Regions from separate parts of the Paraburkholderia sp. GV068 genome, predicted to be linked through region 2. Evidence: predicted binding sites of a transcription regulator. Region 2 holds the regulator's gene; each other region holds the start of a gene.
The links. The regulator HrcA, encoded in region 2, represses chaperone genes, less so after heat shock. The targets are predictions, from matches to a motif close to TTAGCACTCNNNNNNNNNGAGTGCTAA.
Positions count from the first base shown of each region.

Region 1: the regulator HrcA is predicted to act here: its motif matches at 7,465-7,491, upstream of rpoH (RNA polymerase sigma factor RpoH).
Region 3: the regulator HrcA is predicted to act here: its motif matches at 4,513-4,539, upstream of groES (co-chaperone GroES).

Region 1 is NZ_QBUB01000017.1:65,138-75,018, forward strand. Features, by position in the region: gene hisC (histidinol-phosphate transaminase) at 1-442, shown strand, start outside; gene C8K18_RS27550 (YfhL family 4Fe-4S dicluster ferredoxin) at 525-782, opposite strand; gene coaD (pantetheine-phosphate adenylyltransferase) at 846-1,361, opposite strand; gene rsmD (16S rRNA (guanine(966)-N(2))-methyltransferase RsmD) at 1,474-2,088, opposite strand; gene ftsY (signal recognition particle-docking protein FtsY) at 2,344-3,513, shown strand; gene maiA (maleylacetoacetate isomerase) at 3,611-4,255, opposite strand; gene C8K18_RS27575 (fumarylacetoacetate hydrolase family protein) at 4,282-4,980, opposite strand; gene ybiB (DNA-binding protein YbiB) at 5,232-6,203, shown strand; gene C8K18_RS27585 (nuclear transport factor 2 family protein) at 6,206-6,589, opposite strand; gene C8K18_RS27590 (acyloxyacyl hydrolase) at 6,629-7,192, opposite strand; gene rpoH (RNA polymerase sigma factor RpoH) at 7,553-8,488, shown strand; gene nagE (N-acetylglucosamine-specific PTS transporter subunit IIBC) at 8,615-9,881, opposite strand, start outside.
Region 2 is NZ_QBUB01000003.1:441,052-450,932, forward strand. Features, by position in the region: gene dnaJ (molecular chaperone DnaJ) at 1-588, opposite strand, end outside; gene dnaK (molecular chaperone DnaK) at 858-2,816, opposite strand; gene C8K18_RS09560 (co-chaperone YbbN) at 2,968-3,384, opposite strand; gene grpE (nucleotide exchange factor GrpE) at 3,438-4,025, opposite strand; gene C8K18_RS33255 (hypothetical protein) at 4,406-4,567, shown strand; gene C8K18_RS09570 (RNA-binding S4 domain-containing protein) at 4,539-4,946, opposite strand; gene hemH (ferrochelatase) at 4,956-6,026, opposite strand; gene hrcA (heat-inducible transcriptional repressor HrcA) at 6,220-7,239, opposite strand; gene C8K18_RS09585 (NAD kinase) at 7,558-8,460, shown strand; gene recN (DNA repair protein RecN) at 8,539-9,881, shown strand, end outside.
Region 3 is NZ_QBUB01000003.1:279,822-289,702, reverse strand. Features, by position in the region: gene C8K18_RS08900 (EAL domain-containing protein) at 1-2,120, shown strand, start outside; gene C8K18_RS08895 (helix-turn-helix domain-containing protein) at 2,313-2,732, opposite strand; gene C8K18_RS08890 (NmrA family NAD(P)-binding protein) at 2,899-3,771, shown strand; gene C8K18_RS08885 (DoxX family protein) at 3,852-4,223, shown strand; gene groES (co-chaperone GroES) at 4,612-4,902, shown strand; gene groL (chaperonin GroEL) at 4,955-6,595, shown strand; gene C8K18_RS08870 (hydroxymethylpyrimidine/phosphomethylpyrimidine kinase) at 6,912-7,772, opposite strand; gene C8K18_RS08865 (rubredoxin) at 8,099-8,269, shown strand; gene C8K18_RS08860 (hypothetical protein) at 8,552-9,881, shown strand, end outside.

The DNA of each region.
Region 1 (9,881 bases), on a different contig from region 2:
GTCGCGCTCGCTGGCGGGCATGCGCGTCGGCTTCGCGTTTGGCAACGCGGAACTGATCGACGCGCTGAATCGCGTGAAAGACAGCTTCAACTCGTATCCGCTGGACCGCCTCGCGCAAGCCGCGGCCCGCGCGGCGTATCAGGACGAAGCGTGGTTCCGCGACACTTGCGCCAAAGTGATCGCGAGCCGCGAACGGCTGGCTGCGGGCCTGACGGCGCTCGGTTTCGATGTCGTGCCGTCGGCGGCCAATCTGCTGTTTGCGCGCCACCCCGGATACGACGCGGCGGCGCTGGTGTCGCGGCTTCGTGAGAAGGAAATTTTCGTACGCCACTTCAAGGCGCCGAGAATCGATCAGCACCTGCGCATCTCGGTCGGAACCGACGCCGAGTGCGACATGCTGCTCGACGCCTTGCGCGACATTTTCAGCGCCTACGTGAGCTAGTCAGCTAATCAGCTAGTCGGCGCGCAGCAAAAAAAACGGCGAGGCCCGCGCCTCGCCGTTTTCAATTCCATTGACCACAACCTCACGCGCTCTTTGCCGCCTGTAACGCGTGATACTTCGCCATCAAGCCTTCCGGCGTTTCCAGATGCTCGGGATCGCGCGGAATGCACTCGACGGGACACACCTGAATGCACTGCGGCTCGTCGAAATGGCCGACGCACTCCGTGCACTTTTTCGGGTCGATCACATAGATTTCCGGGCCCATCGAAATCGCGTCGTTCGGGCACTCGGGCTCGCACACGTCGCAATTGATGCACTCGTCGGTAATCATCAAGGCCATACTTCTCTCACTTCATGCCGGCCGCAGCCAGCTTCGTTCCGTCAAACCGATAGTTTACGCCGGTTACGGCTGCGCCGCCGAAGCGCCGTTGTCCGCGTCCAATGCCGCGACCTTTTCCTTCAGCCATTTTTCGACCGACGGGAACACGAACTTGCTGACGTCGCCGCCCAGTTGCGCGATCTCCCGGACAATCGTGCCCGAGATGAACTGGTACTGGTCGGACGGCGTCATGAACATGGTCTCCACGTCCGGCAACAGATAGCGGTTCATGCCAGCCATCTGGAACTCGTATTCGAAGTCCGACACGGCGCGCAGCCCGCGCACGATCACGCGTGCGTTATTGGTCCGCACGAAGTCCTTCAGCAGCCCCTTGAAGCTCATGACCTGCACGTTCGGATAATGGCCGAGCACTTCATGAGCGATGTCGAGACGCTCTTTCAGCGTGAAAAACGGCTTCTTGTTGCGGCTGTCGGCAACGCCGACCACCAGCGTGTCGAAGATGCTCGACGCGCGCCGCACGAGGTCTTCGTGACCGCGTGTGAGCGGATCGAACGTGCCCGGATACACGGCGACTACCATGAGATTTCTCCTCTCTTCAGACAGATGGGCACGTCAAAGCGTCCACGCGACGCATTTGGCACCGGCCGCGCGCGTGACGTGAAATCGTCCGGCGCTTGTTTTGGAAGGCGCATTATTCCTCATTTTCGCGCTGCAGCAAATGGAAGTGGACAGCGCCGGCTTTCCCTTCCCGCACGATTTTCCACCCGGCCAGCGCTTCGTTTGCGTCGACGTCCAGAGCCGCGCCGGCCTCCACATACAGAAACCCGTCTTCGCTGACGAGCGGCGCGGCCAGCGCCAGCGCTTTGTCCAGCAGATCGTCGCCGAAAGGCGGGTCGAGAAACACGACGTCGAACGAAGCGGGCGGCAGGCTTGCAGCAAGCCGCAAGCCGTCGGCCTCGACAATTTCGATCGTGCGCGCGGCGAGGCGCTCCTGATTCGCCCGCAACTGGGCGGCCGCTCGCGCGTTGCGCTCGACCATCAGCACGCGCGCGGCGCCGCGCGACGCTGCCTCGAAACCGAGCGCGCCGCTGCCCGCGAACAGATCGAGACAGAGCTCGCCGTCAAGGCGTTGCCCGAGCCAGTTGAACAGCGTCTCGCGGACGCGGTCCGGCGTCGGCCGCAGACCGTCGAGGTCGAGCACCGGCAGCGGCGTGCGTTTCCAGTCGCCGCCGATAATCCGGATCGCGTGCGGCTTGCGGCTTTTGGAGGAAGCGCCGTGGGCGCGTGAAGGAGCAGAACGGGGCATGCAGTTTCGATTACGTTTGTGGAAAGCGTCCGCCACATCGACGCGAAGCGCCATACGAGCGGACTGGAGCGCCAACGTTACCACAGGGGCGCCGCGCGTCCACCCTGGCCATTCGGCCGATACGACGCACGACGGCGCGCCTGATAAAATGTGCGGCTTCCAGCGCCCTGCATCCCGCATTGCAACGCTGCCTGCCGCTCCCGCCGGCGCTGTGCCGGCTGCGCGCTTCGGCGCGCGCTCTCACCACGCCAGATCATGTTCAGCTTTTTCAAACGATTCAAGGGTTCGAAAGAGTCCGAAAACGCGCCAGACGAATCGCAGACCGCGCCTGACGATCTTCTCGACGAGCCGCCTGCGGTAGAAGCACCGGCCGCGCCGCGTGCCGATGCGCCCGGCAGCATCGCGACACCGCCTGCAGCCGCTGAGCCCCAATTTGTGCCGCAAGCCCAGCCAGAAACCGACGTCGAAGAAGCGTCGTTAGAAACGGTAGAGATCGTGCCGCCGCCGGTTCCGGACGAGAGCGCGAAACGCTCATGGCTGACTCGCCTGAAGACCGGCTTGTCGAAAACGAGTTCGAGCATCACCGGCATTTTCGTCGGCGCAAAGATCGACGAAGATCTTTACGAAGAGCTCGAAACCGCGCTGCTGATGTCGGACGCAGGCGTCGACGCCACCGAATTCCTGCTCGAAGCGCTGCGCGAGAAAGTGCGCGCCGAGCGTCTCACGGAGCCGCAGCAGGTCAAGGCCGCCCTGCGCACGCTGCTCGTCGACCTTCTGAGGCCGCTCGAAAAATCGCTGATGCTCGGGCGCGCCAAGCCGCTCGTCATGATGATCGCCGGCGTCAACGGCGCGGGCAAAACGACCAGCATCGGCAAGCTCGCCAAGCATCTGCAGAGCTTCGACCAGTCGGTGCTGCTGGCCGCCGGCGACACGTTCCGCGCGGCCGCGCGCGAGCAGTTGGCCATCTGGGGCCAGCGCAACAACGTGACCGTAGTCGCGCAGGAAAGCGGCGACCCGGCCGCCGTGATTTTCGACGCGGTCGGCGCCGCGCGGGCGCGCAAGATCGACGTGATGATGGCCGACACGGCCGGCCGTCTGCCGACCCAACTGCATCTGATGGAAGAGCTGCGCAAGGTCAAGCGCGTGATTGGCAAGGCGCAGGACGGCGCGCCGCACGAGGTGCTGCTCGTGATCGATGCCAATACCGGGCAGAACGCGCTCGCACAGGTCAAGGCTTTCGACGACGCGCTCGGCCTCACCGGCCTCATCGTCACCAAGCTCGACGGCACGGCGAAGGGCGGCATTCTCGCGGCAATCGCGCGGCAAAGGCCAATTCCGGTTTACTTCATCGGCGTCGGCGAGAAGGTCGAGGATTTGCAGCCCTTCAGCGCCGAGGAGTTTTCGGACGCGTTGCTCGGCGGCTGAACGCCAGCACAGGCAGACGAAGGGAACCGAAGGGAAACGAAGCCAAACGAAAAAGGGCACTCCGCGGAGTGCCCTTTTCGCATTCACCGTAGCAAGCCTATTCAGCGTCCGGCTGCGCGCCCGGCGCCGCACGCGCGAACGCATCGATTTGCATCGCGTGATCGTAGATGCGCTGGATCGTCGGAAATTTCGCCGTATCGACCTTGAAGCGCTGAGCGTTGAAGACCTGCGGAATCAGGCAGGCGTCGGCGAGCGTCGGCACGTCGCCAAAGCACAACTTGCCCGTGCGTGCGTCGCTCGCGAGGTGCGTCTCGAGCGCCGCAAAACCGGCTTCCACCCAATGCCGATACCACGCGTCTTTGGCATCGTCGTCGACACAAAGCGTGTGTTTCAGATACCTGAGCACCCGCAGATTGTTCAGCGGATGAATTTCGCACGCCACCTGCAACGCCACCGAACGCACATACGCGCGATCGAGCGGCGCTTTGGGCAGAAGCGGCGGCTCCGGATGCGTTTCCTCCAGATACTCGATGATCGCGAGCGATTGCGGCATGACCTCGTGGCCGTCCACCAGAGTCGGCACGATGCCGTCGGCGTTCAGCTTGCGGTACTCGGGCTTCAACTGCTCGCCGCCGTCCCGCACGAGATGCACGGGCGCATACTCGTACGGCAGATTCTTCACGTTGAGCGCGATGCGCACGCGATACGACGCCGAACTGCGGAAATAGCTGTAGAGCTTCATGTTGTTGTCTCCTCCCCATCCCCGCGTCAAACGACGCGCACGCTCAACTCGCCGAGCCGGTCCACGCCGCCTTTCATCAGATCGCCCGGCACGACCGCGCCGACACCTTCCGGCGTGCCCGTGAAGATGAGATCGCCGGGTTGCAGCTCGAAGAGCGTCGACAGATAAGCGATAGTTTCGCCGACCGACCAGATGAGCTGCGACACGTCCGAACGCTGCTTGTCCTCACCGTTGACGGACAACCAGATCGCGCCTTCTCCGACGTGGCCGACCGTCGAAACCGGATGGATCGGCCCAAGCGGCGCCGAGTGATCGAAGCCCTTTGCGGTGTCCCACGGACGCCCGAGCTTCTTCGCCTCGGCCTGCAGATCGCGGCGCGTCATATCGAGGCCGAGCGCGTAGCCGTAGACGTGATCCAGCGCGCGGTCGGCCGGAATGTCCTTGCCGCCTTTGCCGATCGCCGCGACCAGTTCCATTTCGAAGTGCACGTTTTTCGACTGCGACGGATATGGGAATTCGCCCGTCTCGCCCGGCGGCACATACAGAACGGCATCCGCGGGCTTGGCGAAGAAAAACGGCGGCTCGCGATCCGGATCGTGTCCCATCTCACGGGCATGCGCCTCGTAATTGCGGCCGACGCAGTAAATGCGACGCACAGGGAACTGCTCGCTAGACCCGACAACCGGCACTGCAACTACCGGTGCCGGTGCAAATACGTAACTCATCCGGTTCTCCGTTGTTAGACAGACAGAAGCCGCGGCGCGGCGATAGACAGACAAACAGACAGCCAGTTTAACGCGCGGCAACAGGCGGCGCGCGTCAGTCCGGCAGCCGTTCGCGACAGCGCCGCGCCATTGCCACGCCGTTGCCAGGATCTCGCCGCAGCGCCATAGATGCGATACTCACACCAGACAACGTCCCTTGAATACCGTGGCGGCCGGCTCAAAGTCGGCGCGCCAGCAAGTCCATTGCCCTCATGACAGACTCCGCCGACACCGCCAACCCGTTCCCTTGCGCCCGCTTCATCAAGGAGATTGGCCGCGGGCCGAACGGCGCCCGCGCGCTCACCGCCGACGACACCCGCGCGCTCTACACCGCCATGCTCGACGGCCGCGTCGGCGAACTCGAGCTCGGCGCGATCCTGCTCGCCTACCGCGTGAAAGGCGAAACCGCCGACGAACTCGCCGCGATGCTCGCCGGCGCTCATGCGTCGTTCGAGCCGGTTCATCTGCCGCCGGGCGAGTTCAGCCCGGTGTCGATCCCGAGCTACAACGGCGCGCGCAAGCAGCCGAATCTCGTGCCGCTCCTCGCACTGCTGCTCGCGCGCGAGGGCGTGCCGGTTCTGGTGCACGGCGTCACCGACGATCCCGGCCGCGTGACGAGCGCCGAAATTTTCACGCATCTGCGGATTCCGCACGCAAGCTCGCACGACGATATCGAAGACGGCCTCGCCGAGCGGCGCGTGGCCTTTGCGTCCATCGATGTTCTCGCGCCGAAGCTCGCGCGTCTGCTCGCGCTGCGCCGGCGCATGGGCGTGCGCAACTCGACGCACACGCTGGTGAAAATTCTGCAGCCGTTCGCGCCCGCCGGTTTGCGGCTCGTGAACTACACGCATCCACCGTATCGGGACAGCCTGACCCAGCTATTCAGCGCGCATCCCGAGGCGGCGCAGGGCGGCGCGCTGCTCGCGCGCGGCACCGAAGGTGAAGCGGTGGCCGACACGCGGCGTCAGGTGCAGATCGACTGGCTGCACGACGGCATCTGCGAGACGCGGGTGCCGCATGAGCGCTCGTCGCGAGACGCGCCGGAGGTCGAATTACCCGAAGCGCGCGACGCCGCGACGACCGCGGCGTGGATCAGCGCCGTGCTGCGCGGCGAGGCGCCGGTGCCCGGCGCGATCGAGCGGCAAGTCGAACTGATCGTGGATGTCGCCAGAACGCCGTCGTAAGCTCACTCGATTGCGCAGCGCGTTGCCTGCCACGCAATGAGGCGCCACTGGCCCTCTTCCTGCGTATGGATCGCCGTGTAGGCAATGGGGAAAAGCAGCGCGCCGTTATTGGCTTCCATCTCGATCAGCGCGCGGCCCGTCACGACGCAGGTTTCCCGCCCGACCGGCAGCACGTCCTGCGTCTGCACTTCGATCTGCCGGTAGCGGCGGCGTCCGCCCGTAATGCCGTCGATGAACTGCTGCTTCGTTTCGCGCTTGCCGTTCGTGTGGACGTAGCTCAGGTTGTCGGCAAGCAGCGCGTCGAGCGACTGCCCGTCGCCGTCGACCATTGCGCGAAAGCGTTCCCGCTCCAGCCCGCGAATCGCCTCGATTGTCTTTGCCGCCATTGCTCAGCCCCTTGTACCGGTGAGCCGTAGCGGCCACGGTCAGAAGTTATATTGCAGATATAGCTGGTGGAAATTTATACCAGGATTCGGCTCTTTGATACCGCCGTTCGACACATGCTGGAAGCGGTAGCCGGCCTGGTACTGCTGGCGGCCGCCGAATTGCACGCCCACGCCCGCCATATCGGCGAACTGGAACGCCGTGGAAAGCGTGAAGGTCGAAGAGATTCTCGGGCTCGACAGAAGCCGCACGCCCGCGCCGGCCTCGACGAAAGGCCGGATCGTTCCCGATCCTTTGATGAAGCGAATGATAGGCGTCACACCGATTTCGCCGATGTTCTCGTGCACATTGCCTTCGTTCGTATGCCACCAGGCCACGTGCGCCTCGCCGATCAGCGCGAAATGCCAGTCGCCGATCTGCCACCACGTGAGATTCGGGTCCCACACAAAGCCGAGATCCAGCTTCTTGACATGGTGATCGCCGAGGCCGCCGGCGACCTGGATTCCGAACTGATCCGCCGCGGCGACGCCTGAAAGGCCAAACAGCAGGGCCGCGCAGACGCTTTTTAGAGCCAGTCCACGCACGACATTCTTTTTGTTGTTCATCTGACACCCGAGCTCAACAGGTTGAACGATCTGTAACAGTCTTGCTTATTCTAAAGAGAATCCGAAGTCGGCGGATCATCTTAAGAAACTTAAATTTTCGCAATTACTGACGTTAAAAAGTGAAAAAATCGGTCGAAAGTGATAAATGAAGGCGCTTTGTCAGGTAATTAATACGTCTCTGCATTGCGCTTTGAAGGGGCGTATCATGGCTATTGAAGCTTTGATGTCGATAGGAATTTACGGAACTTGGAAGCCCCTACGGCCTCTAAGTATTAGCACTCGGAAAACGAGAGTGCTAACATCCAACGCTGGAGTCGTTACCTGAACAAGCTTTTGCCTGATTCCAAAGGAGTTTTCCACGTGAGCCATGCATTGACCCTTCCGAGTACTCTGAGCCCGTCGTCGGCTAAGGCCGCTCCGGCAGGTGCGCTGGCGCTCTCGCATTCCTCCCTGCTGCCCGGTCAACTGGGCAACATCGACGCCTACATCCAGGCCGTAAATCGGATTCCGATGCTGACGCCGGCAGAAGAACGCCAGTTCGCCACAGAATTCCGCGAGCACGACAACCTCGAGGCCGCGCGCCGGCTCGTGCTGTCGCACCTGCGGCTGGTCGTTTCGATCGCGCGCAACTATCTCGGCTACGGGCTGCCGCACGCCGACCTGATCCAGGAAGGCAACATCGGCCTGATGAAGGCCGTGAAGCGCTTCGATCCCGAGCAGAACGTGCGTCTGGTGTCGTACGCGATGCACTGGATCAAGGCGGAGATCCACGAATACATTCTGCGCAACTGGCGCATGGTGAAGGTCGCCACGACCAAGGCGCAGCGCAAGCTGTTCTTCAATCTGCGCAGCCACAAGCAGGGCCTGGGCTCGTTCACGCCGGACGAGATCGAAGGTCTCGCCAAGGAACTGAACGTTAAGCGCGAAGAAGTAGCCGAAATGGAAACGCGCCTGTCGGGCGGCGACATCGCGCTGGAAGGCCAGGTTGAAGACGGCGAAGAGTCGTACGCGCCCATCGCGTATCTCGCCGACTCGCACAGCGAGCCGACCGCCGTGCTGGCCTCGCGTCAGCGCGACAAGCTGCAGAGCGACGGTATCGCGACGGCACTGGAGGCACTCGATGCCCGCAGCCGCCGCATCATCGAAGCCCGCTGGCTGAAGGTGCAGGACGATGGTTCGGGCGGCTCGACGCTGCACGAACTGGCCGACGAGTTCGGCGTGTCGGCGGAACGTATTCGCCAGATCGAAGCCAGCGCGATGAAGAAGATGCGCGGCGCGCTGACCGAGTACGCGTAACGTTCGTTTCGAATAAGCGCTGTAAGTGAAAAACCCTGCCGTCTCACGACGGCAGGGTTTTTTATACGCGCTGTGATCTCTCAGCGCGAAGTGAGCGGCGGCAGCCTGGCTGCCGCCGTCATCCAATCACGCTGGCAAAGGCGCCGCGCCGCCGCTCGCCGGCATGCGGGTCGCCAGCGTTTCGGCGTAACGCCGCGCAGCATCGCCGACGACGATATGGAACGTGTCCGCCGACACCCACGCGGTATCGAGCGTGGCGAGACGCTGACGATCCACCGCCGACGGATCGCGCACGACGATACGCAGACGCGTCGCCGCGACGGCATCGAGCGACACCACATTGCCCGCGCCGCCAAACACCGCGAGCCAGCGCAACGGATCGGGATCGAGAGGACCGTTCGCCGCGCCAGTTGCAACGGCCGCGGGAGCCGAAGCAGCAGGAGCCACTACAGCAGCCGGCTTTGCCGCAACCGCGTCACCGCCGCCCTGCCCGATCACCGTGCGAATTTCATCGGCGATGATGTCCGCTTCCGGTCCGATGATTACCTGCACGTTCGTCGCGCCGCGCTTGAGCACGCCGCGCGCGCCGATCGTCTTCAGTTCGCTCTCGGAGACCTTGTTCGAATCGACGACGGACAGACGCAGACGCGTCGTGCACGCATCCACCACCGACAGATTCGCCGCACCGCCCAACGCCGCGATATAGCGCTGCGCACGCGGCACGGCCGCGCCGGCAGCCGGCGAAACGAAGCCGCCAGCCGTGAACGATTCCACCTGCTCGTCGGCCGCGGCCGGTTCGCGGCCCGGCGTCGCCATATTGAACTTGCGGATGAAGAAGCGGAACAGCCCGTAGTACACCACCGAATACGCGATACCGACCGGAATCGCCAGCCAGCCCTTGGTGGACAGGCCGTAGTTCAGCACGTAGTCGATGGCGCCCGCGGAGAACGTGAAGCCGAGGTGAATGCCGAGCGCCGAGCAGATCGCGAGCGCGAGACCCGTCAGCAACGCGTGGATCACGTACAGCACCGGCGCGAGGAACATAAAGCTGAATTCGATCGGCTCGGTCACGCCCGTGAGGAACGACGTGAGCGCCATCGAGAACAGCAAGCCGCCGACCACCGCGCGGCGCTCCTTCGGTGCTTCGTGGAACATCGCGAGACACGCGGCCGGCAGGCCGAACATCATCACCGGGAAGAAGCCCGTCATGAACGTTCCGGCAGTCGGATCGCCCGCGAAGAAGCGATGCAGGTCGCCCGTCACCGCTGCGCCGCCCGGCGGCGTGAAGCTGCCGAACACGAACCACGTCAGCGAATTCAGAATGTGATGCAAACCCGTCACGAGCAGCAGCCGGTTCAGCACGCCGAACACGAATGCGCCGAGCGCGCCCGCC
Region 2 (9,881 bases):
GCCGTGACACTTCGGACACGTTTGCTGAATGCTGAAGAAGCCTTGCGACATGCGCACCGCGCCCGAACCGCTACAGGTCGGACAGGTTTCCGGCTTCGTGCCGGGTTTCGCGCCCGAGCCGTGACAGACTTCGCACGAGACCCAGCTCGGCACGCGGATCTGCGTTTCGTAGCCGTGCGCCGCCTGCTCGAGCGTGATTTCCATGCTGTAGCGCAAGTCGGCGCCGCGATACACCTGCGGGCCCGCACGGCCACCGCCGCGCGCGGCGCCCCCGGCCGCCTGGCCGAAGATGTCGCCGAAGATATCGCCGAACGCATCGGCAAAACCGCCGAAGCCTTGCGCGCCGGCTCCGCCCATGTTCGGATCGACGCCCGCGTGACCATACTGGTCATACGCGGCGCGCTTTTGCGAGTCCGAGAGCATTTCGTAGGCTTCCTTCACCTCCTTGAAATGCTCTTCCGCATCCTTGTTGCCCGGATTGCGGTCGGGGTGATGCTTCATCGCCAGCTTGCGATAAGCCTTCTTGATTTCGTCGTCGCTCGCGTTCTTTGCGACGCCCAGAACCTCGTAGTAATCCCGTTTCGCCATATCGGTTCAACGCCCCTCGCGCAATGCCGCGCGGTGGCTCCTCTTGAATGCTGGAGTCTCACGACTCGTCCGGCCGCTGTTTCATGCCGCCTGAATACGGCAAAAAACAACGCCCTCCATAAAACAAATGTGCCCGGAGAGCCTAAAAGGCTCGCCAGGCGTGATAACCGCTCTTGCACGTTCCCGCGTCCGGATGGGCGCGGTCCCTTGTGCAGCCGGGCCGCACACAAAACCCGTGTGCGGCTTTACGGTCGGAATGCGACCTGGCTTTAGTCTTTCTTGACTTCCTTGAAGTCGGCGTCGACCACATCGTCCTGCGGCTGGCTCGCGCCACCCGCCGATGCACCCGCGCTCGCGCCCGCCGCGCCTGCTGCCGCAGCTTCGGCACCTTGCGCAGCCTGCATGTCGGCGTACATCTTCTCGCCCATCTTCTGCGAGGCCGTGGCCACTGCTTCGATCTTGGCTTCGATCGCCGCCTTGTCGCTCGAACCGCTCTTCAGCGTTTCTTCGAGGTCCTTCAGCGCGGATTCGATCTTTTCCTTCTCGGCAGCTTCCAGCTTGTCGCCGTATTCGGTGAGCGCCTTCTTCGTGCTATGGACCAGCGCGTCGCCCTGGTTGCGGGCATCGGCCAGCTCACGCAGCTTGTGATCTTCTTCCGCGTTGGCTTCGGCGTCCTTCACCATCTTCTCGATTTCGGCTTCAGACAGACCCGAGTTCGCCTTGATCGTGATACGGTTTTCCTTGCCGGTCGCCTTGTCCTTCGCGCCGACGTGCAGAATGCCGTTTGCGTCGATGTCGAAGCTCACCTCGATCTGCGGCGTGCCGCGCGGTGCCGGCGGAATACCTTCCAGGTTGAACTCGCCGAGCAGCTTGTTGCCCGCTGCCATTTCGCGTTCGCCCTGATACACCTTGATCGTCACGGCGCTCTGGTTGTCGTCGGCCGTCGAGTAGACCTGCGAATGCTTGGTCGGGATCGTGGTGTTCTTGTTGATCATCTTCGTCATCACGCCGCCGAGCGTTTCGATGCCGAGCGACAGCGGGGTCACGTCGAGCAGCAGAACGTCCTTGCGGTCACCCGACAGAACCTGACCTTGAATCGCGGCGCCAACGGCCACGGCTTCGTCCGGGTTCACGTCGCGGCGCGGGTCCTTGCCGAAGAATTCCTTAACCTTTTCCTGCACCTTCGGCATGCGGGTCATACCGCCGACCAGAATCACGTCGTCGATTTCGCCGACCTTCACGCCTGCGTCCTTGATCGCCACGCGGCACGGTTCGATCGTGCGTTCGATCAGCTCCTCAACCAGCGCTTCCAGCTTGGCGCGCGTGATCTTCAGATTCAAATGCTTCGGACCCGACGCGTCAGCCGTGATGTACGGCAGGTTGATTTCGGTCTGCTGGCTCGACGACAGCTCGATCTTGGCCTTTTCAGCCGATTCCTTCAGGCGCTGCAGCGCGAGCACGTCTTTCGACAGATCGACGCCTTGCTCTTTCTTGAACTCGCCGATGATGTAGTCGATGATGCGCTGGTCGAAGTCTTCACCGCCGAGGAACGTGTCGCCGTTCGTGGACAGCACTTCGAACTGCTTCTCACCGTCGACGTCCGCGATTTCGATGATCGACACGTCGAACGTACCGCCGCCCAGGTCATACACGGCGATCTTGCGGTCGCCCTTCTCGTTCTTGTCGAGACCGAACGCGAGCGCGGCTGCGGTCGGTTCGTTGATGATGCGCTTGACTTCCAGACCGGCGATGCGCCCCGCATCTTTGGTTGCCTGACGCTGGCTGTCGTTGAAGTACGCGGGAACCGTGATCACGGCTTCGGTGACCGGCTCGCCGAGGTAGTCTTCAGCGGTCTTCTTCATCTTGCGCAGCACTTCCGCGGAGATCTGCGGCGGAGCGAGCTTCTGATCGCGCACTTCGACCCATGCGTCGCCGTTCTCGGCCTTCATGATCTTGTACGGCATCAGGCCGATGTCTTTCTGAACTTCCTTCTCTTCGAAGCGGCGGCCGATCAGGCGCTTCACCGCGTACAGCGTGTTCTTCGGGTTCGTGACCGACTGACGCTTGGCAGGCGCGCCGACGAGAATCTCGCCGTCTTCCATATACGCGATGATCGACGGCGTGGTGCGCGCACCTTCCGAGTTCTCGATCACCTTGACCGAATTGCCTTCCATGATCGCCACGCACGAGTTGGTCGTGCCGAGGTCGATACCGATGATTTTGCCCATTTTTACTAATCTCCTGACTTTGATCGCTGCGGGAAGCGCCCTGTTTGCCGTTCGGCGGCAAGGCGATCCGCCCTGAATTCACACTGCACTGAACATAAGTGCGTCCGCATCGTTTTCAAGACCTCTTTTGCGATGCGGTCTTTAATTTTTTTCAATCGGCCGGCGTTTCACCCGGCGTTTGGCCAGAAACCGCCTGAATCTTCTGCCGCGCCGCGGCGACAGCGGCCTGGAACTGCCCAAGACCGTGCCAGCCGGTTGCGCGGCCAAGCCGTTTGCCGCGATGAAAAAAGAACCACGTAGGCACGCCGTGAAGCATGAAGCGCCGCCCGAGCTCGCGGTGCTCGTAGACATTGCTGTGAAACCACCGCAGACCGAGCGCCCGGATCGCCTCAGGTTGCGCCAGCATCGCCTTCTTCGCGATCTCGCAATTGAAGCAGTCGAGGCCCCAGAAGAACACCACCGCGAGTTCGTCGCCTGCTTCGGCGAGGCCCGCGTCGAACGATTCGGCGCTCAGCTCCTTCATGTCGAAGACCGAAAACGCGGTTGCGTCGACGGGAATGTTGGCCATGATCGGGTTACCTGGTGTCTACGTGGACCTGGCGAACTGCCTGCGACGGGCGCTTACTTCGGCGCGGCCACCGTCACGAGCGCCGGACGCAGCACGCGGTCGGCGATCACGAAGCCCTTTTGCAGCACGGCGACCACCGTGTTCGGCTCCTGATCCGCCGGCACCATCGAAATGGCCTGATGGCGATGCGGGTCGAACTTCTCGCCCACCGGATTCAGTGCGACGACGCGGCCCTTCTCCAGCGCGCCCGTGAGCTGGCGCAGCGTGAGCTCGACGCCTTCGCGCACTTTCGCGAGGTCGTCGGAAGAATGGGCGACGGCAGCTTCCAGGCTGTCGATCACCGGCAGCAGGTGCTCGGCGAAGCTCTCGATAGCAAATTTATGCGCCTTCGCGACGTCTTCCTGCGCGCGGCGACGCACGTTCTCGGTCTCGGCCTTGGCCCGCAGGAAGCTCTCCTGCAACTCGGCGATCTTGGCCTGCGCTTCAGCCAACGCAGCTTCGGCACCCGTGGCTGCCGGCGTGTCCGTGGCGACGCTCGCCGCGGCTTCCTGCTCGGGAGTGACCGCCTCGGCGGCCGGGCGCTCGGTTTCGTCCGCGGGCGTGGGATTCTGGCTCGTCGGGTTCTCTTGCGTGTTTTCCATGTCGCTGAAAGTCGTTAAAGATTTAAAAGCCAACGGCGGCGGCAACGCATGAATGCGCCGCGACTTTTGTGCGTTGCAAAATCGCGACAAACATTCGAACGCGCCACCGCGTATCGGAACGGCAGGTGGGGCCGCAAGCGCCCATTTCAAGCGCCTCGGCCGAAATTTTCAGAGCGGGCGCCGCTGGCGGAAACGCGCGGTTACAACCATTAGCGCGGCGCAATCAGATTCAGATTGAGCGCGAACAGCAAGTGACCTATGCTCCAGTAACGCAGCGGAAAAACCTCGTTAACCCTAATCTGACGTAATCCTTTCCGCCCTCTTGCAATTTCCACCCGGCTAGCTCGTTTCTTTGCTGCAACATCCCATAAGGGGGTACCGTGAAACTGACCTTTGCAATCTCGGTGGTCGCACTGGTACTCGTTGCGGGCACCACGACCATCTGTATGTCCGGGGCGGTCAACGACCACACCACCGAATACGGCGGCGTGAACGCGACCATGGAACAGCTGTTCAATCCCCACCTGAAAATCTGTCGATAGTGCGGCGGTCGCGCTTGGTCGGGCGGCCATGCAATGCCTCGGCCGGCTCGCGATAAGTTTTGCGGCGCTCCTGCTCGGCCTTGCGTTTTTCGCGGCTTTCGTCGGTCTCGGCGTAGAGCGTCTGCGCGACGGTCGCCGGACCGCGCACCTCGCACACGCCCAGCACCTGCACCTGCCACACGAAGCGCTCGATCTCGATCTCGACCAGGTCGCCGACCCGCACGTCCTTGGCGGGCTTCACATTGGCCCCGCCGATGCGCACGCGGCCTTTCTCGACAGCATCCGCCGCGAGCGAACGCGTCTTGAAGAAGCGCGCCGCCCAAAGCCATTTGTCGATGCGCAGTTTCGCGCCCGGTTCGGTTGAAATCCTGTAGTTCATGAAGTCTCGTCAAGCCGCTGTGTTATGCGGCACGGGTACTGCCTGCACCGGCCAGCCTTGCAGATTCTGCGCGACGATTTCGCCGAGCGCGGCGATCCATGCCTGCGACGCGTTCACACACGGAATGCGGTGAAATTCCTTGCCGCCCGCATGCAGGAATTCGTCGCGCACTTCCATGCCGATTTCTTCGATCGTCTCCAGGCAGTCGGCCGTGAAGCCCGGACAAAACACATCAGCACGCCGCACGCCTGCCGCGCCGAGTTCCTTCAACGTGGGCGCCGTGTAGGGCTGCAGCCACTCGGCCTTGCCGAAGCGCGACTGGAAGGTGATGCGGCATTCCACCGACGTCAGGCCAAGCGCCTGCATCAGCAACGCGCCGGTTGTCTGACACTGCTCGTGATACGGATCGCCGAGATCCAGCGTGCGTTTGGGCACGCCATGAAAGCTCAACACGAGTTTGTCGCCCGCCGCGAAATCCGGCTGGCCATGAAGATGCCAGTAGTGACGCACCTGCGCCGCGAGCGCCGCGATATATGCCGGATGATCGGCGTATTGACGCACCGTGCGGATCTCCGGCTGATTGCGCATGCGCTTCATCGCGGAGAAGGCGTCGTCGAAAGCGGTCGCCGTGGTCGACGACGAATACTGCGGATACATCGGCACGAGCAGCACCCGCTCGGCGCCCGCGAGCTTGAGCTGATTCAGCATCGCCGGAATGCCCGGCGTGCCGTAACGCATCGCGTATTCGACGAGCACCGTGTAGTCGTTCAACTGCAGCAGATGGCGCAACGCTTCCACCTGCTTTTCCGTATAGACGCGCAGCGGCGAGCCTTCGGGCATCCAGACGGCCGCATATTTCTTCGCGGACGCGCGGCCTCTGAACGGCAGGATCAGCAACCGCAGAATGATCTGCCACAGCAGCGCCGGAATCTCGACCACGCGAGGGTCGGACAGGAACTGCGCGAGATAGCGGCGAACCGCCCGCGGAGTTGGCGCGTCGGGCGTGCCGAGGTTAATCAGCAGCACGGCAACACGGTGCGACGTGGCGTTCTGCGAAGGCCGCTCGAGGTCGAAGCGCATAGGCTATAGCCGGATAACCGCAGTGAGCGGAGGGTTGAACAGGTGAGATTCATTATAGCGGTGCGCCCTATGGCGGCGGCCTTCGTGGCCGCGCGCCCCAGGCGCCCCTGGCCGTTCGGCTAATTGGCAAGCGGCGCGCGCTCGCGCATGATGTGCCGCATCGACCGCCGCGGCGTTGACCGCTACTGCTGACTTACTGCTGACTTAGCGTGAGCGAAAGCAGTCTTGCCGTGATGTCCACAATCGGGATGACGCGGTTGTACGCCATCCGCGTCGGGCCGATCACGCCGAGCGTGCCGACGATCTTGCCGTTCACCTCGTAGGGCGCGGTGACGACGCTCATTTCCTCGATAGGCACGAGGTTGGACTCGCCACCTATGAAGATCTGCACGCCGGCCGCATGACTCGACACATCCAGCAACTGAAGGAGACTGGTCTTTTGGTCGAACACATCGAACAGCTTGCGCAGGCGCGCCATGTCCGAGGAAAGATCGGCTACTTCGAGCAGATTGCGCTCGCCCGAAATCAGCACGGTCTCGCCGGTGTCGGATTCGTCCGTGCTCGCCGTGACGGCCGCGTGCATGAGCGTGGTCATGTCGCCGCGCAACTGGTCGATTTCTTCGCGCAGGCGGCGGCGCACTTCGTCGAAAGACAGGCCGGCGAAGTGCGCGTTGATGTAGTTCGAAGCCTCCACGAGCTCGGACGGCGAAAAGTCGCGCTGGGTCGCCATCATGCGGTTTTGCACGTCGCCTTCGGGCGTCACGATGATGAGCAGAATGCGCTTGTCCGACAGCCGCATGAACTCGATCTGCTTGAACACGTGACTGCGCCGCGGCGTCAGCACGACACCGGCGAACTGCGACAGATTCGAGAGCACGCTCGCCGCGGCCGCGACGATTTTCTGCGGCTCGCCTGCCTGCAGCGTAGTCTTGACCGTGCGGGTGACGGCTTCTTCGTCCGCGGCGGATTCGACCGTGAGCATGGTGTCGACGAACAGCCGGTAGCCGCGCGGCGTAGGAATGCGTCCCGCCGAAGTATGCGGACTGATGACGAGCCCGAGATCCTCGAGATCCGACATGACGTTGCGGATGGTTGCCGGGCTCAACTCCAGGCCCGAATAGCGCGACAACGTGCGCGAGCCGACCGGCTGACCTTCGGCAATGTAGCGCTCGATCAGCGTTTTCAGGAGGGTTTGTGCGCGAGGATCTAGCATGACGAAAAATTTTAGCTCAATGAGGCGACTACCGCGAGCGCCGACGGCGCCCATCACCGGCGAATTTCCCGCCGCCCGCCGGGACCGCGCCTTGCGCTCGTTCCAGCACAACGTGCCGCATTGTGTCGGGCGTGCCGCCGGCCCCGTTGCCGACGGTCCGGCCAGCCGCGCGCCGGTGCGGTTTGCGCGGCGCGCATGTCATCAAGGCTTCACCATTCTAACGATAATCCCGCACTGCGCTCACGGCCCGCTGCGAACGGCCGGCCGCCGCGTCCCGGCCCCGTTCTTTTCAGGCCCTACCTATGGTGTAATGCCGGCATGCAAGTAACCAGCCAGTTCAAGACTGTCGCGCTCGTCGGGCGCAACAATACGCCGGGCATCCGCGACCCGCTGACCGCGCTCGCCACGTGCATCGCGAAGCGCGGCTTCGAAGTCGTTTTCGAAGCCGACACCGCGGCCGAAATCGGCGTGACCGACTATCCGGCGCTGCGGCCGGCCGAAATCGGCGCGCGCGCCGACGTGGCTGTCGTGCTCGGCGGCGACGGCACGATGCTCGGCATCGGCCGGCAACTGGCGCCGTACCGCACGCCGCTCATCGGCATCAATCACGGGCGGCTGGGCTTCATTACCGACATCCCGATCTCCGACATGAGCGTGACCGTGCCGCAAATGCTGGCGGGCAACTTCGAGCGCGAGGAACGGGTGCTGCTCGAAGCGCGCATCATGCGCCAGGGCAATCCGATCTATCACGCGCTCGCGTTCAATGACGTCGTGGTCAATCGCAGCGGCTTTTCGGGCATGGCGGAGCTGCATGTGTCGGTGGATGGCCGCTTCATGTACAACCAGCGTTCGGACGGACTGATCGTCGCCACGCCGACCGGCTCGACGGCGTACGCGCTGTCGTCGCAAGGGCCGATTCTGCATCCGCAACTGCAGGGCATCGTGCTCGTGCCGATCGCGCCGCATGCGCTGTCGAACCGGCCGATCGTGCTGCCGGACGATTCCAAGGTCAGCATCCAGATCGTTTCGGGGCGCGAGGTGAACGTCAATTTCGACATGCAGTCGTTCACGTCGCTGGAACTCGGCGACTCAATCGAAGTGCGCCGCTCGCGTCATACGGTGCCGATGCTGCATCCGGTCGGCTACAGCTATTTCGCGACGCTGCGCAAGAAGCTGCACTGGAACGAATACCCGTCGCACGAGGAAGATCCCAAGCCGTGACCGGCGCGGACGCCGGACCGCAAGCGCGCAGTTCGTAAAACCCGATACCAAGCTCACCGACAAGCACAAACGACTTCCATGCTTCGCCACCTCTCGATACGCGACTTCGTCATCGTCGCCGCGCTCGACCTCGAATTCGACAGCGGCTTTACCGTTTTCTCCGGCGAAACCGGCGCCGGCAAGTCGATCCTGATCGACGCGCTGGCGCTCGCGCTGGGTGCGCGCGCCGACGCGAACGTCGTGCGGACGGGCGAGACCCGCGCCGACATCACCGCCGAATTCGACACGCACGCGCAAGTGGACCAGTGGCTCGACGAGCAGGCGTTGAGCGCGGCCGCGGCGGACGGCCAGCACGGCGGCACTGTTATGCTGCGCCGCGTGGTGGATGCGAACGGCCGCTCGCGCGCGTTCATCAACGGCACAGCGGCGACGCTCGCGCAACTGCGCGAAGTCGGCGAAATGCTGGTGGATATTCACGGCCAGCACGCGCATCAATTGCTGATGCGGCCCGACGCGCAGCGCGAGCTGTTCGACACGCATGCAGGGCTGACCGAGCTGTCCGCGAGCGTCACGCGCGCGTGGCGCGCCTGGCGCGAGAAGGTGCAGGCGGTCGAGCACGCGCAAACCCGCGACCGCGAATTGCAACTGGAACGCGAGCGTCTGGCATGGCAGCTTGCCGAGCTGGACAAGCTCGCGCCGCAGCCGGGCGAATGGGAAGAAGTCAACGCGGAGCATCGGCGGCTGTCGCATTCGGCGAATCTGATCGACGGTGTGCAAGGCGCGCTGAATGCGCTCTCCGAATCGGACGAGGCAATGATCACGCACCTGGCGTCGATCGTCTCGAAGGTGCGCGACCTTGCCGATATCGACCCGGCCTTGAACGACGTGCTGGCCGCGCTCGAACCCGCCGAGATCCAGCTTCAGGAAGCCGCGTATTCATTGAGCCATTACGCGCAAAAGCTGGAACTCGACCCGGACCGGCTCGCACAAGTCGAAAAGCGCCTCGACGCATTGCACTCGGCGGCGCGCAAGTTCCGTTTGCAGCCCGAAACGCTGCCCGAGGAACACGAGACGCGCCGCGCGCAGCTTGCCGCGCTCGACGCCGCCGCGGATCTCGACAGCCTGCACGCCGCCGAAGCCAAAGCGCGCGAGGACTTCCTCGCCGAAGCAAAGAAGCTCTCGAAGGCGCGCGCCAAGGCCGGCAAAGCGCTCGGCGCCGCGGTCACCACAGGCATGCAGGAACTGTCGATGAAAGGCGGCAGCTTCGAGGTCGCGCTCGTGCCGTTACCCGAAGGCGGCGCGCATGGCCTGGAGCAGGTCGAGTTCCGCGTCGCGGGTCATGCGGGCGTGCCGCTGCGGCCGCTCGCGAAGGTCGCGTCGGGCGGCGAACTCGCGCGTATCAGCCTTGCGCTCGCCGTGAT
Region 3 (9,881 bases), 160 kb from region 2:
AAGTATTCGGCATGCTTGCCATGCAGGTGTACGACGTGTCGCGCAGTTATAGCGCCGAAGACCGCGCGTTGTTTCTGGTAGTCGCGGGTCACGTTGCAATGGCCTTGGACCGGATTCTTCATCGCGCCAATCTGGAAGAAACCGTCACCCGGCGAACATCCGAACTGTCAGAACTCAACACTGCGTTGCGTCAGGAGGTAGTGGAGCGCAAACGCGCGGAACATTTGCAAGGTGCGCTTTTCAAAATCGCCGAGCTGTCTAGCGCGCCGGGAGACATGGTCGGGTTCTTCCGCAATCTGCATGGCATCCTCGGAGAACTGCTCGACGCGCATAACTTCTACATCGCGCTTTACGATGAGAATACCGAAACGGTTTCGTTTCCTTACTACGCCGATGAACTCGTTCACCATCAGCCGGCTCCGCGACGTCGCAAACGAGGTTTCACGGAATACGTGATCTCGCTGCGCCGGCCGTGTCTACTGAATCGCGCCGATGCAGAATGCCTCATTCGCGAAGGAAAGGTGGAACTTGACCACGATCAGCTCAAGCTGCGTTCCTGGCTCGGCATCCCGCTTTTCGAAGGCGGAAACGTGCGGGGCATGCTTGCAGTGCAAAGCTATTCCCCGGACGTCCACTACACGCCGCGCGATCAGGAACTGCTGACCTTCGTTTCACGTCACATCGACACTGCGTTATCACGACGCAGCGCCGCCGATGCACTACATGCTGCCAACGTCGAGCTGGAAGCACGCGTTCAGGAGCGCACGCGGGAGCTCGACGAGGCAAACGCGCAACTGTGGCACGAGAACTTTCACGACGCACTGACCGGTCTGCCTAATCGCCGTTATTTGCTCGAGCGGCTTGGTGCGGAATGGACGAGGCACCGCGACGCCGGGCAGCAACTGGTAGTAATGTTTCTCGACCTCGATCGCTTCAAAGTCGTGAACGACAGTCTGGGTCACCATTTCGGCGATCAGTTGCTGGTGTCGGCGGCCACGCGGCTGCGTGATTGTCTCGCGGATAAATGCATGCTTGCGCGCCTCGGCGGAGATGAATTCGCGATCCTCTCCGCCGAGGCTTCCGTCGAAGACGCTATCGAGCTCGCCGAGCGGATACTGTCAGCATTCGACGTGCCGTTTTCTATCGGCGATCACGTGGTTTTTTCGTCATGCAGTATCGGCATTGTCTCCGCTGACGATGACTTTCACGGCGAACCGGCGGACCTGCTGCGCGATGCCGATACGGCGATGTACCGGGCAAAAAACGGCGGGCGTGACAGTTACGTGGTGTTCAATCAGGAATTGCGACGCCAGGTTTCGGATCAGATGCAACAGGAAGGCAGCTTGCGCGCTGCGCTAAAAAAAGACGATGAACTCGTGCCTTTCTTTCAGCCGATCGTCTGTACCGCCACCGGTCGCTTGACTGCGCTCGAAGCCCTGATTCGCTGGCGCCAGCCAGACGGCTGCGTGCTCACTCCTGGAGAATTTCTGCCTGCGATGGAAGGACTCCGGGTCATGGGCCGGCTCGATCTATACATGCTCAATCGTATCGCAGTGATACTCGCCCAGCCGGGGCTCGCCGGCTGGCCGCCCGTACATGTGAACTGTTCGAGTTACAGCATGACTCGCGAGGATTTTGCGGACGACGTCTTCGCGCTCCTCCAGCAGCACGGAGTCGCGCCGTCGCGCATCTGTCTGGAATTAACAGAGGGCGCGCTGATTGCGGAGCCAGAGATAGCACGGCGTACGATGCAGCGCTTGGCCGACAACGGCGTGTCCGTGGTACTGGACGATTTCGGGACCGGTTTTTCGTCACTCAGCTATGTCCACGAGTATCGCTTTAGCGGCCTCAAGGTCGACAAGTCGTTCACCTTCGGCCTATCGTCGAATCCGCGCACGCGGGCTATTGTTCGGGCGATCGTGCGCATGGCGGAATCGCTTGACCTGCGTGTAGTGGCGGAAGGTGTCGAAGATGCGATGACGCTCGCTGCGTTGCGCGAAATCGGCGCGGGGCAAGCCCAAGGTTATTACATCGCCAAGCCAATGCCGCTCGCCGCGCTGGTGGAAGCCCTGGATTCGGGCAAGGCGACGCAATGGGTCGCGCCGTCAGAGAAAATGTGATGGCCTCTGCGGTATAACCGCGTCGGCGCCAACGTGCTTCGCGCGCCTGCTACGCGTTCTCAATGCGGTTTTCGCCTCAGCGTCCCAGGTCGAGTACTAAACGAGTGATGCGTCCTACCGCGCCATCTGCGAAGCCCAACATAAGCTGACCGCTTCAGGCTTTCGCCATCACCCTCACATCAGGCCAGGCATCTAGCGCGGGACATCACCGGGTGCGTCGTCAAAGCGGACGCGCGCGGCATGGATCTCCGGATAACGACGATCGGCCCAATCGACGAGGGCCGCCATCGGTTCCAGCAGGGATTGGCCTAGTGCGGCCAAACGATATTCGACGGTCGGCGGCCTCGTTGAAAAAACATGGCGAGTGACGAGTCCGTCGCGCTCGAGATCGCGCAGTGTCTGGGTCAGCATGCGCTTGGAAATGTCCGGGATGGCCCGGTGAAGCTCACTGAAGCGCTGCGATCGCGTCGCGAGCTCCATGACCATGAGCATGCTCCATTTGTCGCCGATGCGGTCCAGCACGTCGCGAACCGCGCAGTGTGCCGGCTGGGCGTCGGCCAATTGACGCTGATATCGGCTGAATCTGTCGATCGCATTCTGGGACGTGCTCATTCGGGTTCCCTTTAACTCTTCTGGTAACAAAAAACTGCCTCCTTACGATGGAAGGCAGAGGTCTCTATGATAGACCTGCCCTCAAACAAAGACCGTTCCTCACTCCTACGGACCTCTGGGCCGGGCGCGTGGTGGAGTCGCAGGATACTAATTTCAGGAGAAGTACATGTTTCTGGTTATGGGAATCACGGGACGCGTAGGCGGGGCAACGGCGCAACATCTTTTGGCGCAAGGCAAGAAAGTCCGGGCGCTGGTCCGCAATCGCGAGAAGGCGGCGAATTGGGCGGATCAGGGTGTGGAACTGGTCGACGGCGACTGGAATGATGCGGCCGCCGTAGAGAGGGCGCTCGAAGGAGTCGAAGGTGCATTTGTCATGCTGCCGGCGGTCTGGGCCCCGTCGCCGGATTTCAGGGAAGCAAAGAGCGTGATCGCGAACTATGTCGAAGCGCTGGCCAGGGCAGTGCCGCCGCGGGTGGTTGTGCTGTCGTCGATGGGTGCGAACAGAACCAGCGGGCTAGGAATGATCACGGCCCTGTCGCTTCTTGAGGAGGGGCTGCGCCACCTGACGTTGCCGATCGCCTATGTGCGAGCCGGCGGGTTTTTCGAAAACTTCCTTTACGGCTTGCACGTTGCCCAGGACGGCACGCTACCCGTCTACTACAACCCGACGAGCCGGAAGTCGACCATGATCGCGACCGACGATATCGGCGCCCAGGTGGTGACGCTGCTGACCGGGCCGACGTGGTCCGGGCATCGCGTTGTCGAGCTTGGCTCGATGGTCAGCGCCGACGAAGTCGCCGCCCAACTGGGCGAAGTCTTGCAGCGCGACGTCAAGGCCTTTGCCATCCCGCGGGCCGGGTGGGCGGCAGCGTTCGAACAGTTCGGCATTCCGAAGGGCCACACCGGACCCGCCGAAGCGATGTTCGATGCCGTCAACGCGGGCTGGATGGACCTCGGCGTTGCGGGCACCGAGCACGTCGCGGGCACGACATCGCCTCGCGATGTCTTTGCGGCGGCCTACAAGGCCACCACGGCATGAACAGAGTAGATCGTGTCGGCTCGTCGACCAGGCGGCCACACTGATGCTCGGCAGCGCCCTCATCGGAGAAGGTAGAACGAATGTCCAAGTTTTCCTGGCGCCAGATATTACCTTTGGTTCTCGCGGCTTTTTTCGTCGTGGGATCACTCAGCAACATCGTCGCCCCGCGATCCATCTTCGAGGAATACCTGAAGTGGGGATACCCGCACTGGTTCCATTTTGTGACCGGTTCGCTGGAACTCATGACCGCCGTTCTGCTGGCGCGAGCACGGACACGGCTGTGGGGCGCGGCGCTCGGCTGCACCGTGATGTTGGCCGCGCTGGCAACCGTGACAGTGCACGGCGAATACGGACATGGGGTGGCGCCGCTTGTCGTGGCGATACTATCGATTGTTGTCGGCTGGATTGCCTGGCGCAAGCGGCTCGCTGCGGGTTCCGTGGTTGCCGCCTAAACCTTATGCGGCCCTCAAGAGCTTCAAGCAGCGTAGCTTGAAGCTCCGGGTAGTAAGGGTTTTTACCGACCTTGCGTGGGTTGCCTCGCACATCGAATCTGGCGGGCCAAACGTAAAGGTTGCCGCGTCGGATTACGGCGATTCGTGACCGTAAGCCCTTGTATGTACAAGGGTAATTTGTCCTGCTGCGCACGCTCGCGGCTCAAGCTGAAGTAAACCAGCTTCAAAGTTGGACGAAACTCGCCAACGATCCCTCCCTTCTTGAATTTGTCACCACCTGTCCATATAATTAGCACTCGTCGCACGAGAGTGCTAACAACTTCGCCGGTTGGCTCGGCCAGCCGGGTTTTCCAAGCGTTCTTCAGTCTCAATCAAGAGAGGAGTATGTATGAACCTTCGTCCTTTGCATGATCGCGTGATCGTCAAGCGTCTGGATCAAGAAACCAAGACCGCGTCGGGCATCGTGATCCCCGAAGCCGCAGCAGAAAAGCCGGATCAGGGCGAAATCCTGGCCGTCGGCCCGGGCAAGCGTGACGATAAGGGCGCACAAATCGCCCTCGACGTGAAGGTTGGCGACCGCGTTCTGTTCGGCAAGTACGCAGGCCAGACCGTCAAGGTCGACGGCAACGAACTGCTGGTCATGCGCGAAGAAGACATCATGGCCGTGGTCAACAAGTAAGCGCAAAGCGCTACTTACACGGTTATATCCAGAGAATTCAAGGAGTTAGAAGATGGCAGCTAAAGACGTCGTATTCGGTGATTCCGCCCGTGCCAAGATGGTCGAAGGCGTGAACATCCTCGCGAATGCTGTGAAGGTCACGCTGGGTCCGAAGGGCCGCAACGTTGTCCTGGAACGCAGCTTCGGCGGCCCGACGGTCACCAAGGACGGTGTGTCGGTCGCGAAAGAGATCGAACTGAAAGACAAGCTCCAGAACATGGGCGCGCAAATGGTCAAGGAAGTGGCTTCCAAGACCAGCGACAACGCAGGTGACGGCACCACGACCGCAACGGTCCTGGCTCAGTCGATCGTCCGCGAAGGCATGAAGTACGTTGCATCGGGCATGAACCCGATGGACCTGAAGCGCGGTATCGACAAGGCTGTGACGGCTGCAATCGAAGAACTGCGCAAGATCAGCAAGCCGTGCACGACCAACAAGGAAATCGCACAAGTCGGCGCGATTTCGGCAAACAGCGACTCGTCGATCGGCGACCGCATTGCTGAAGCAATGGACAAGGTCGGCAAGGAAGGCGTGATTACCGTCGAAGACGGCAAGTCGCTGCAAGACGAGCTGGACGTCGTCGAAGGTATGCAATTCGACCGCGGCTACCTGTCGCCGTACTTCATCAACAACCCGGACAAGCAAGTTGCCGTGCTCGAGAACCCGTTCGTGCTGCTGCACGACAAGAAGGTCTCGAACATCCGTGATCTGCTGCCGGTTCTGGAACAGGTCGCCAAGGCTGGCCGTCCGCTGCTGATCATCGCAGAAGACGTCGAAGGCGAAGCACTGGCAACGCTGGTGGTGAACAACATCCGCGGCATTCTGAAGACGGTTGCTGTGAAGGCTCCGGGCTTCGGCGATCGCCGTAAGGCCATGCTGGAAGACATCGCGATCCTGACCGGCGGCCAGGTCATCGCTGAAGAAACCGGCCTGACGCTCGAAAAGGCAACGCTGGCAGAACTGGGCCAGGCGAAGCGCATCGAAGTGGGCAAGGAAAACACGACGATCATCGACGGCGCTGGCGAAGGTGCGAACATCGAAGCGCGCGTCAAGCAAGTGCGCAAGCAGATCGAAGAAGCAACGTCGGACTACGACCGTGAAAAGCTGCAAGAGCGCGTTGCCAAGCTGGCAGGCGGCGTTGCAGTGATCAAGGTTGGCGCTGCGACCGAAGTCGAAATGAAGGAAAAGAAGGCACGTGTCGAAGACGCACTGCACGCAACGCGCGCAGCTGTGGAAGAAGGCATCGTTGCTGGCGGCGGCGTTGCGCTGATCCGCGCACGTACGGCGATCGCCGGCCTGAAGGGCGCTAACGCCGATCAGGACGCAGGTATCAAGATCGTTCTGCGCGCAATGGAAGAGCCGCTGCGCCAGATCGTCACGAACGGCGGCGAAGAAGCCAGCGTCGTGGTGGCGGCGGTTGCTGCTGGTCAGGGCAACTACGGCTACAACGCAGCGACCGGCGAGTACGTCGACCTGGTCGACGCAGGTGTCGTGGACCCGACGAAGGTCACGCGCACGGCACTGCAAAACGCGGCATCGGTGGCAGGTCTCCTGCTGACGACCGACGCAGCGGTTTGCGAACTGCCGAAGGAAGATGCACCGATGCCTGGCGGCATGCCCGGCGGCATGGGCGGCATGGGCATGGACATGTAATTTCGTGTCCGCTCCCCGGTTGGGCCTGGTCTACAGGCTCAACCGGGAACTCATGCGAAAGCGCACCGCGAAGTGCGCCTTGCCAAAGAAAAACCCGCAGAAATGCGGGTTTTTCTTTGGCTTCGTGCTGTGGCAGGGCGGCAGGGAAGGTCGCGGCAGCGTCAAAGGCGCCTGTGCGCGCCGAGTTGCATGGTTGAACTAAAGCCTGGATCGCGACGGCGGCCGCTCCCATCAAGCGGCTGGCTGACGCGCGGCGGCGTCAGCAACATGCTCCGCGTGCCCAGTTCGCAAGACGCGATACGGACTCGCGCGCCAGTCAGTGTCTTGCTTCGCCTGGCGCCGCGTCCTTGCCGGCGGCCGGCGGCGTTTCGTCGTCGCTGCCGCGGGCCCAGAAGAAGCGGTCCGGCATATACGCGCCCATGCCCGGCCGGAATGCGCTGCGTATCGCCTGATACAGATATTCCTGCGCTTCGCGAACCGCCTCCGCAGGCTCCTGACCGTTGGCGAGCAGCGCCGCGATCGCCGAGCCGAGCGTGTCGGTGATGCCCATGATCCGGTTGCTGCCGCGGTCCCACATGTCCTGACGCAACTGGCCGTCTTCGCTGAAAAGCGTGTTGACGAGCCGGTGCGTGCCCGTTTCCGTCGACAGAATGTATTCGCAGCCATGCGACAGCAGATGCGAGATCGCCGCGTCGAGGCTCGGCGCTTCGGCGTCGCCGTCCGGTTGGGCGAGGGCGAGCAGCGTGGCGGAATCGGCGACCAGCAAGGTGGTTTGCGGCGCGAGCAGGTCGGCGATGGCTTCGCGAAGTTCGTCGGCGGCGAGCACGTGTTCGTCGTCGAGCGTGAAGTCCGGGGCGAGAATCAGCGGAATGTCGTCGTAATCCGCCACAACCTCGGCGATCGCGCTCACGACTTCGGCGCGCGTGCAGGCGCCGACCTTGAACGCCGCAATCGGCATGTCTTCGAGAAGCATGCGCGCCTGGGTGGCGACCACTTCAGGATCGAGTCCGTTGACCTCGTCGCAGGTCGCGGAATCGCGCACGGTGTAGCCGGTGAGCACGGAGACGCCATGACAACCCATGCTGGCAAGGGTCATCAGGTCGGCTTGCAGGCCTGAGCCGCCGGTGGGATCGGAAAGACCGAAGGTGAGGACGATCGGAGGCGTGTCGCTGGGCATGAAGATTTACGAGGAGCAGTATTTTCGGCGCATCAGGTGCGCAATTGGCTCAATTATGCGTCCTAAACCGGCGCGGGGGCGTTTTTTCGCACAGGGCCGTTCCCTGCCGCTTGCTGCCGCTCCCTGTTGCTTCCCGCCTGCCGCTTCCTGCCGCAACGCGCGCCCGCCGTGTGGCGCGGCGCCGCATGTTGCGCCGCGTGATCCGTCCGGCGCTGCCCGCGGTCGTGAGCCGCCTGCATTGGGCGTTTGCCATTGCTAGGCATTGGGGCGGCAACACGGTACCATCATGGCTCCCGTTTCCCCGGACTTCACGACGCGACACAAGAATGGAATATCAAAGCTGGATGTGCCTGATTTGCGGCTGGATTTACGACGAAGAAGCCGGTTTGCCGGACGAAGGCATTGCGCCGGGCACGCGCTGGGAAGACGTCCCGATCAACTGGACGTGCCCGGAATGCGGCGCGCGCAAGGAAGACTTCGAGATGGTCCAGATCTGACATCGAAGTCGGCCGGCGGCGCTCGGCCAGAGTGTGGCATCGCGCCGGAACGTCGCCGTGCCGGCGGTGTCGCAATCACAAGCTGATATCGCCGGTATTGCACGGTGCATTGGCTCTTCAGCATTCGTCACTGGGCACGCATCGCCGCGCATTGTGGTTGCGCATTGTCGTTGCGCGTTTGTCATTGCGCATTTGTCACTGTTCAGTCGCCGGTTCCCGCGTTAGGCGCACAGTCTGCGCGCAGCGCCAGGCGGCGGCCCGCCGACTTTCCGTCGCCAACTCATGACTCTTCGATCCGCAGCTCCCGTTTCCTTCGACGCATTGCCCAACCCGCGCGGCGGCGCCGTACGCCCCGCGGAGCTGGCGCTCGCTGAAGCGCTGCTGGCGTTCGAGCAGCACACTGGTTGCACGACTGCACTGGTGCGTGTCTCGCACGCGTTGCGCAGCGCCGGCTGGCTGAGCGCGACGCGTTTCGCCGATGTGCTGGTGCGCCTTTCGCCGCTCGCGGCCGGCGATCCGGCCGAGGCCGAGAGCGTGCGGCCGGGCTTCGGCGCGGCGCTGCGCGATTTCCGGGCGGCGCTCGAGCGTCACAATCTGCGCGAACTCGCCTGTTCGCCCACGCTCTTCGATCACTACCGCGCGCTGTGCGCCCATCTCGGCGAGCACAGCGCCGCGTCGCCCGTTGCGTACGAAGATCTCGCGTTGACCGCGCGCCCCGTGCCGCCCGTGTCGTTTCACGCGCAGCCGGCCGAGCAGTTGGCGCATCTGCGGGCGCGCTATGAGCGCGCGCTGCTGCCGGTGCTGCGCTCGCAGCCGGACACAGGCAGCGCGGCGGCGCGCGCAGCGACGCAAGCCGCACTGGACGAACTCGACGCCGTATTCACCGAGCTGGCCGGTCCCGATCCGTACGATTTCTGGCGCCTCGCCAAGGCCTGCGCGCGCGCGTTGCGCGTCAGCGGGCGCGCGGCCGGCGAGCCCGACGCGCGGCGCTTCTACGCACGCTGCAACCTCGCGCTTGCGGACCACGCGCGCGGCATCGAACGCGCGCAACGCTCGCTCGTGCGGGCCACGCTCGCGCTGCTGTGGCGCGACTACGCGCTGTTCGGCGCCGCCGCCGAAGACGCCGACCAGGTCGAGGTGCTGCACGATTACGGCTTGACGGTCGACTGGCACGTCGCGGGCACCCAGGCATCGGAAATGCTTTGGGAAGCCGGCGCGGTCGAGGCGCAATCGTTCAGCGCGCAAACGTCGATGACGCGCGACCTTGGCGTGCTGAGCGTCAATGCCCATGCGTACGAAGATTTTTTGCAGACCGCGGACGCCGCCATCTCCGCGCTCGCCGAACACGCGCGCGCCGCGGATCAGCCCGAAAAGGCCGACCCGAGCGAAGCACTGCAAGCCGGCGACGCCGCGTACCGGCTCGGGTCCGCGGCTTGCGCATTGGGCCTTGGCCACGTCGCGCTGCTCGCGGATGCGCTCGGGCTCGCGTGGCGGCGTCGCGCGCACGCCGGCGTTTCGACGCCTGCGGTGCGCGCGCATGTGATCGTCGACGCGCCCGCGGCCAGTGCGCTCGAAAACGCCGCCGAGGCGTTGCGCGCGACGCTGCACAAGG